2 regions of the Variovorax sp. RO1 genome follow, and region 2 is predicted to be linked to the other one. Evidence: predicted binding sites of a transcription regulator. Region 2 holds the regulator's gene; the other holds the start of a gene.
What was found. The regulator HrcA, encoded in region 2, represses chaperone genes, less so after heat shock. The targets are predictions, from matches to a motif close to TTAGCACTCNNNNNNNNNGAGTGCTAA.
Positions count from the first base shown of each region.

Region 1: a site for HrcA is predicted at 2,138-2,164, ahead of CY658_RS15545 (co-chaperone GroES). Genes of this name have one in related genera too.

Region 1 is NZ_PKMT01000002.1:944,704-949,121, reverse strand. Features, by position in the region: gene groL (chaperonin GroEL) at 53-1,705, opposite strand; gene CY658_RS15545 (co-chaperone GroES) at 1,761-2,051, opposite strand; partial or broken gene CY658_RS15540 (helix-turn-helix domain-containing protein) at 2,562-2,825, shown strand; partial or broken gene CY658_RS15535 (ATP-binding protein) at 2,821-3,027, shown strand; gene CY658_RS15530 (cupredoxin domain-containing protein) at 3,595-4,089, shown strand; gene CY658_RS15525 (TonB-dependent receptor) at 4,136-4,418, opposite strand, start outside.
Region 2 is NZ_PKMT01000001.1:632,623-637,040, forward strand. Features, by position in the region: gene CY658_RS02925 (recombinase family protein) at 293-886, shown strand; gene hrcA (heat-inducible transcriptional repressor HrcA) at 937-1,944, shown strand; tRNA gene CY658_RS02935 (tRNA-Ile) at 1,980-2,056, shown strand; gene CY658_RS32335 (hypothetical protein) at 2,764-3,639, shown strand; gene CY658_RS32340 (hypothetical protein) at 3,647-4,336, shown strand.

The DNA.
Region 1 (4,418 bases), on a different contig from region 2:
GGGGTTGGCGTAGCGGACACGAAGTGCCGCGCAGCCTGGGGGCGAGCGAAATTTACATACCCATGCCGCCCATGCCGCCCATGCCACCCATGTCAGGCATGCCGCCGCCGGCGCCCGACTCGTCCTTCGGAGCGTCAGCGATCATGGCTTCGGTCGTCAGCAGCAGCGAGGACACCGAAGCGGCGTTCTGCAGTGCGGTGCGGGTGACCTTCGTCGGGTCCAGGATGCCCAGCTCGAGCATGTCGCCGTACGTGTCGTTCGCAGCGTTGAAGCCGTAGTTGCCCTTGCCGGCCAACACAGCGTTCACCACCACCGAGGCTTCGCCGCCGGCGTTGTTCACGATTTCGCGCAGGGGGGCTTCGATGGCCTTCAGCACCAGCTTGATGCCGGCTTCCTGGTCGGCGTTGTCGCCCTTGACCGAGTCGCCCACAGCTTGCTTGGCACGCAGCAGAGCCACGCCGCCGCCAGCCACAACGCCTTCTTCCACTGCAGCGCGGGTGGCGTGCAGGGCGTCTTCGACGCGAGCCTTCTTTTCCTTCATTTCGACTTCGGTGGCAGCGCCAACCTTGATCACTGCCACGCCGCCGGCCAGCTTGGCCACGCGCTCTTGCAGCTTTTCACGGTCGTAGTCGCTGGTCGCTTCTTCGATCTGAACGCGCACTTGCTTCACGCGGGCTTCGATGTCACCAGCAGCGCCGGCGCCGTCGATGATGATCGTGTTTTCCTTGCCCACTTCGATGCGCTTGGCTTGACCCAGGTCGGCCAGCGTCACCTTTTCGAGCGTCAGGCCCACTTCTTCAGCGATGACCTTGCCGCCCGTCAGGATGGCGATGTCTTCCAGCATGGCCTTGCGGCGGTCGCCGAAGCCAGGAGCCTTGACAGCCACAACCTTCAGGATGCCGCGGATCGTGTTCACGACCAAGGTAGCCAGGGCTTCGCCTTCGACTTCTTCGGCAATGATCAGCAGCGGACGGCCAGCCTTGGCGACTTGCTCCAGCACCGGCAGCAGGTCACGGATGTTGCTGATCTTCTTGTCGAACAGCAGCACGAAGGGGTTGTCCAACAGCGCCGATTGCTTCTCGGGGTTGTTGATGAAGTAGGGCGACAGGTAGCCGCGGTCGAACTGCATGCCTTCGACGACGTCGAGTTCGCTGTCCAGCGACTTGCCGTCTTCCACGGTGATCACGCCTTCCTTGCCGACCTTGTCCATCGCGTCAGCGATGAGCTTGCCGATGGTTTCGTCGCTGTTGGCCGAGATGGAGCCGACTTGCGCGATTTCCTTGGAGGTGGTGGTGGGCTTGGAAGCCTTCTTCAGCTCGGCGACCAGGGCCGTGACAGCCTTGTCGATGCCGCGCTTCAGGTCCATCGGGTTCATGCCGGCAGCCACCAGCTTGAAACCTTCGCGAACGATGGCTTGTGCCAGCACGGTCGCGGTGGTGGTGCCGTCACCGGCGTTGTCCGAAGTCTTGGAGGCCACTTCCTTCACGAGCTGGGCGCCCATGTTCTGCAGCTTGTCCTTGAGTTCGATTTCCTTGGCCACGGACACACCGTCCTTGGTCACGGTGGGGGCGCCGAACGAACGCTCGAGCACCACGTTGCGGCCCTTGGGGCCCAGGGTCACTTTGACTGCGTTGGCCAGGATGTTGACACCCTCGACCATGCGTGCGCGGGCTTCTCCGCCGAAGACTACGTCTTTTGCTGCCATGATGAATTAACTCCGAATGGATTGAATTTGGATGAGATCGAAAGGAGGAGAAGAATTACTTCTCGACGACTGCGAACAGGTCGTCTTCCTTCATCACGAGCAGTTCGTCGCCATCGACCTTGACGGTCTGGCCGCTGTACTTGCCGAACAGGACGCGGTCGCCGACCTTGACGGTCAGTGCGGCCAGTTCGCCCTTGTCGTTGCGCTTGCCCGGGCCCACGGCCAGGACTTCACCCTGATCGGGCTTTTCGGCGGCTGCGTCGGGGATGACGATGCCAGAGGCGGTCTTGGTTTCGCTGTCAACACGCTTGACGATCACGCGATCGGCCAAAGGACGAAGTTTCATTGCATCTCCTGGAAGGGTAAGAAACGGGTTTGTTTGTGGTCGGGCGCCGGAGAAACCGGCGACCTGTCGACTGGATGGGAGGGCTGTTAGCACTCGTCAGCAGCGAGTGCTAATCATAAGGGCATTCGATGACCTTTCAAGAGCGTGGCCCTTGCCCTCGTCTTTGCGGAACGACGCTGGTCTTTCGTAAGCGCGTCATTGAACATTCGCGCAATAATTATTTTATCCGGATAAAACTTGGCGCTAGCGGCCGGCGGGGACGGTGTAAGGGCGGCCAGAAGGTTCAATCTGCAAGGCTTGGAGCAAGGAGCCTCGGCGGACGGTCTGAAAAGGTGCACTTTTTTCGCAAACCGCTGCCAAAAGTCTTGATTGGCTTGGGCTGACAAGTAGCAGGGCAGCCCCGCTGTTGATTGCTGCCGAAAATTGACCCACTAAACGCAGTAATTTCCGTCTAAGACTGACCCACGTAAAACCCTACCCTGCTCATTTTTAAAGCAGGGGATCCTAGGAGTGATAGACGTGGCGACATTGAGTGTCATCAGACGCTGGGCCCTGCGCGAGCAGATGTCCATTCGCGAGATAGCCAGGCGTACAGGCCTGTCTCGCAACACCGTAAAGAAGTACCTGCGAGCCGGCGATGAAGAGCCGCGCTACGCCAAGCGGGCGAGTTCAAGCAAGCTCGATCCCTATGCCGAGAAGCTCGCGACCTGGCTCGCGATCGAGGCAACTAAATCGCGCAAACAGCGGCGCAATCTGCGGCAGATCCACACAAACCAGTGTCGTGATCACCACGAACCTCAGCTTCGGGGAGTGGGCTAGCGTCTTTGGCGATGCGAAGATGACAACCGCGCTGTTGGACAGGCTGACACATCGGTGCCACATCCTGGAGACCGGAAACGACAGCTTCCGGTTCAAAAACAGTTCTGCGAAGTCCCAACCTAAAAAGGAGAACACCAAGCACTTATCCACACTGTGAAGCCTTCAGGCTCACAAAACGGGTGGGTCAGTATTCAATGGAAATCTAGGGTCAGAGATCGGCGGAATCCAACACGGGACGGCAGGTCACATAGGGACAGGCGTGCGATCTACTCTCGCTCGACAAGAGTTTTGATCAAAGCATAGTAACCGCGACTTCCAACATGGGCGAAAGCTCGGTGACGTGGAATTAACGTAGTCGAATGTTCAATGGCACGCGGCTCGAAAGTGATTTAACACACTCGAGATTCGGTCTTTGAAAATCAATGAGTTGCGACAGGGACGCTGCGAATGTTAAGCGTCGTTCCGCAGTCTTGCACGGCTGTGCTTTTACGGGGAAACCCCGGGCTGCCGAGTGCCATCGGTCGGAACGTTTAGGGTTCTTTTGTCCGGGTGAAATAAGCCCACTCAGACCCATGCAGAGGCCGCGCGCGGATTGCTTCTTTGTAATCCACGTGATCGGCGATTGACGGGGCGGGCTTCCTAGAGTCGCGGCACCCCAGCACGCAGCACCGGACGGATGCGCGCGCAGGCCGCCCGATCCACCCTTCCAATCTCCAAGGACACCATGGCTCTCACCTTCCGCAACACCGTTTTCGCTGCCTTGGCCGCATTGGCCGCCGTCGGCGCTTCCGCCTCGGGCACCCATGCCGGCGATCACGGCCATGACGATGCCGAAGCCGCCGTCGGCAAGCCCGGCGTGGCCGCCAAGGTGACGCGCACGGTCCAGGTCGACATGACGGACGCGATGCGCTTCACGCCTGCAGACATCAAGGTCAAGCAAGGAGAGACAGTGCGCTTCGTCGTCAAGAACTCGGGTGTCCTGAAGCACGAGCTCGTGCTCGGGACCGAGAAGGCGCTCAAGGCGCACTACGACGCCATGAAGAAGAACCCCGAGATGGAGCACGCCGATCCGAACATGGTCACGCTGGCCGCGGGCAAGACCGGCGAGATCGTCTGGCAGTTCACGCAGGCCGGCAAGGTTGATTTCGGCTGCCTGCAGCCAGGCCACTACGACGCCGGGATGAAGGGCGCGGTGCTAGTGGGGAAGGCCGGCAAGTAAGAACCAAGAGGCGGCCGCGTGTTGAACACGCAGCCGCCCCGCACGCTCAGAACTTCGCGCGCAGCGTCAGCTGCACTTCGCGCCCCGGTCCCGGCAGGATCAGGTTGTCCACGCTGCCGTGGGCCGAGACGTAGTACTTGCGGTTCGCGATGTTCTTCAGGTTCAGCGCGATCTCGTAGCGCTCGGCCTTGTAGTTGGCCGCGAGGTCGGCGGTCAGGTACGAGGGCAGGGTGACGAGGTTGCTCAGCGACGCATAGCGCGCGCTGACGTAGTTCAGGCCGCCGCCGGCGCTGAAGCCGTGGCCGAGGTCCTTCATGGCCCACACGAAG
Region 2 (4,418 bases):
CTTGTGGCGGAGGCATCTGCTCTCTGGTGCTGAGTGCCTTACGTGCCCCTGCCCTATCTCTGGCCGGCCAACACACGCCCGCTGGCGGGCTCCTACAGTGAAACCGACCCGGTATCGTGTAGTTGTACTGAAAACCTAGCCAGGCGCGCCCTCGAGACGAGATTTCGGAGCGTATGACGATACTTTCTGTCGATCGACAAAACAGGCAATGCCCGGCGGCTGGTACTGGCTTCACCCTTTCCTGTAGCCTACAAGTGCTTACAAAGGTTTCAGGGGACCGAGGGGGGATTGGGTGCTGATTGGCTATGCGCGGGTGTCTACGAGCGAGCAGGAAACGCGAATGCAGCTTGATGCGCTGCGAGCTGCAGGCGTGCGGCGAATTTTCGCCGAGAAGACCAGCGGGGTAGGGCCTCGACCCGAGCTGTACAAGGCCCTGGCTGCACTTGAGCCTGGGCATACGCTGGTGGTCTACAAGCTGGATCGGTTGGCGCGCAGCTTGAAGGACTTGTTGCAGCTGCTGGATCGCTTGAAGGCGTCGGGTTGCTCAGTCAAGTCACTGACGGAGCCCATTGACACGTCGTCGGCGATGGGTGAATTCGTGCTGCAGATACTCGGCGCGGTGGCTCAGCTTGAACGGGCGATCATTCGGGAGCGATGCGAGGCCGGACGTGTGGCTGCTCGGGCGCGTGGGGTGCTGTTTGGGCGTCAGCCGCTGGTTACCGGCGATGAAGCCAGGGTGGCCGCGATCCTCTATCGGGCAGGCTTCACGTTGGGGGAGATTGCGCTGATGTTCGGTGTCTCGCCTGCGGGGGTCCGGTCGGCGCTGGTGAGGGATGGGGTCACGCGAAGGCCGAGGGGTGGGAGCCGGCTGCGTCGATTGAGCTAGTCTCGTCGTCGGCGACCGAAATTTTTAACGTACAACACTAAAATCTTGCAATGCTGGACGACCGTGCCAAGTTGCTGTTGAAGACGCTGGTCGAGCGTTACATCGCCGATGGGCAACCCGTCGGATCACGCACGCTCTCGCGTTCGGCGGGGCTGGATCTGTCGCCCGCGACCATCCGCAACGTCATGTCCGACCTCGAGGCGCTGGGGCTTATTGCAAGCCCCCACACCTCGGCCGGACGCGTGCCGACCACGCGCGGCTACCGGTTGTTCGTCGACACCATGCTCACCGCGCAGCGCGAGCAGATGAGCACGCCGAGCCTGGCGGCCGACCAGCCGCAGAAGGTGATCGCCAACGCCGCCCACCTGCTGTCGAACCTGTCGCAGTTCGTTGGCGTCGTGATGTCGCCGCGACGCGCCTCGGTGTTCAAGCAGATCGAATTCCTGCGCCTGTCGGAGCGGCGGCTGCTGGTGATCATCGTGTCGCCCGACGGCGACGTGCAGAACCGCGTGATCTTTCCGGAGTCCGATTACTCGCAGTCGCAACTGGTCGAGGCCTCGAATTACATCAATGCGCATTTCGCGGGCCTGACGATCGAGCAGGTGCGCGACCGGCTGCAGTCCGAGGTCGAGAAGCTGCGCGGAGAAATCGCCGCGCTGATGCAGGCCGCGGTGCAGGTCAGCTCCGAGGTGCTCACCGATGCCAAGGCCGACGACGTCGTGATCTCCGGCGAGCGCAACCTGCTGTCGGTGACCGATTTCTCCAGCGACATGGGGCAACTGCGGCGCGCCTTCGATCTCTTCGAGGAGAAGGCGCAGCTGATGCGGCTGCTCGACGTGTCGAGCAAGGCCGAGGGCGTGCGCATCTTCATCGGCGGCGAGAGCCAGGTCGTGCCCTTCGAGGAGCTGTCGATCGTCAGCGCCAATTACGAGGTCGACGGCCAGGTGGTCGGCACGCTGGGCGTGATCGGCCCGACCCGCATGCCGTACGACCGCATGATCCAGATCGTCGACATCACGTCGCGGCTGGTGAGCAACGCGCTGAGCTACCGCAAGTAGGTGGTCGTGCGCGGCGCATAGAATCGGGCCCGCGTGGGCCGTTAGCTCAGTTGGTTAGAGCAGCGGACTCATAATCCGTTGGTCGATGGTTCAAGCCCATCACGGCCTACCACCAAAGCCGCATCAATGCTGAGAAGTTCGCTATCCAAAAGATAGCGGACTTTTTTCATGGCCGATCCGTTGCCAGATTGTTGCCAGATTTGGTGCGGATGCTGCCGCACTTAACAGCATCGCACCGCACAGATCGCAGCCAGATCGAGCGCGAAATCCGAGACTCATTCGTCGCTGCTCAGGCAGTCACCAGAAGCGCCACCACGCGTGTGATGACCGGCGCTCATGCAGAAGTTCCAGCGGCCTGGTGTCCAGCACATCAGCATCGGCTGGCCGGTATCCGAATCCTTGGCGGCGATGAAGCTCTTTTTCCAAGAGGTGCGCGATACCGCCTGCGCTCTTGTCCCCCCGCAACGCCCGTGCGCGCCATTCAGTCGCTTGGCCGCGCACCTCATCATCATTTAGCTCGCTCAAATCTGGCATACGCGGATTTTGCGATGTGCAGAGGCCCAGCTCCTCAGATGACCGGTCTGGAGCAGTGCGAATGTCGCAAAGGAGCCCAGCGGAGTCGTTCGGGGCACGAAACCGGCAGCCCAAAAACGGTCGCGGTTACCGGCGAAAGCGACCGATGGTTCGTAAGTGCGAAGCAGAATTGTCATGCGAAGTTGCGATTCCTACCGATAACAGCAGGCCTCCACGGGTGCCGGGAACGCAGCGATATAGTCGGTGACTGGTTTTCTGATCGACATCTTCGGGCCTACGCCATACATGATCGCGCTCGCATACTGGAACGTTCAAAAAGGCAAAGGCAAGAGCGGAATCATCGCTAATGCCATTGCAGACTTGGCGGAGACTATCTGCGTCGACAAGACGTTATCTGGTCCTAACCAGGAAGTTCTGCTGTGTCTGTCAGAACCAGGAAAAATCGACTTCGATTCAATCTTGGTCGACCTGCAGAGTCGAAACACCGGGAAGACCTGGTGGCTGAAGAAGAGTTTCAAGCGGTTTGCCGTACTTGGCACTCTTTCTGAAACAGAGTGGCAACCGGACAGCCTGCTGGATGAAGGGTCGCTGCCCAGTACGCTCGTTCGGACCACGACTGGAATACCGGTCAACTATGAATTGTGGTTCGTTCACCTGCCGGCGCCAATCTTTGTGTGGCAGCCCGGGCCGATCAGCGCGGAAGCCGCACGACTTCTGCGAATGGGAATAGAAGCACGCGAAAAGCGGTTGCTACACACGCGAAGTATTGCGATTGGTGACTTCAACATGGAACCATTTAGCGAGCCCATGGTCACCCCAGCCTATCTGAACGCTTCTTCATGCAAGACGATCGCGGCCTCAACCTTTAAGGCCGTCGGGCGTGGCAAGCAGATCCGATATTTTTTCAACCCTATGTGGGCCCTGCTGGGAACCTGGAAAAACAATCGTCAGCCGGGATCTTTCTACCAAAACGACAAGAGCGTCTCGACGCATTGGCATCTTATAGATCAGGTTCTGCTGCGACCCGATCTCATCGATGTAGTACACAACGGCACACCAGTCATTCTTTCCAGTGCGGGCAGCACGCCGCTAACAACAAGCGATGGTGCTATTGCCTCTGTCTCCGATCACTTACCTGTGCTCGTCACTTTGAAAATTTAGGACTCCTATGGAAAACCTTTGGCCTAAGCACCTTTTCGGAGGCGCCGGTGATAACGAGATAGAGCAGTTTCTTGTAGCGCAAGCCGAAGGAATTTGGGAGAGATCAAAGGGCTTGGTAATCGGAACAGTTCAGGATCGCTCGGTTGCGCCAGGACGAGCCTGGTCTCTCGGTGTCTACCCGACAGGGCAGCCTACGAAAAAGACCGATCTCTTGGTTATTCGCTCCGAATACGGCGACTTCCCTGCTGCAATACAAATTTTTTACGCCGATCAGCCACAATTCAGAAGGGTTAAAGATGCGGCTGAGATGCGTAGTGCTGTCAAAACGATCTTTGGGAACCCCGAGACAAAGAAGATCGTAGAAATCCTGAGGACTGAGGCAGTCAGTGCCGGAGTGGTGTTGCAGGAGCCATCGAAGCGGCGGAAGGTGTCTGACGCCCGCTCGTTTCTCATAGGGAAAATCGTAAAGACGGAACATGGTGAGTTTGCTCACGTTGCATTAGCCGGGGTTGGGGGCTTTGTAGAGGCAGAAAAAATTCGGCAGTTGATGATGCAGCCTGACGAGCCTGGCTCGCCAATTCAGACGCTTGCTGACGGTTACGTCGTCACGATCGAATTCCTCGGCTCATTCAAGATCACGTTGAGCGCGGAGGAGTTGAACGTGTTGAAATCCGAGGCAAAGAAGTCTGTTAGCTGACGGAAACGGACTCGGGATTGATGCACGATAAAAATTGACGGTCGTGTCCCTCTTTTAAGCAGCCGGAGCCGACGCTCATACA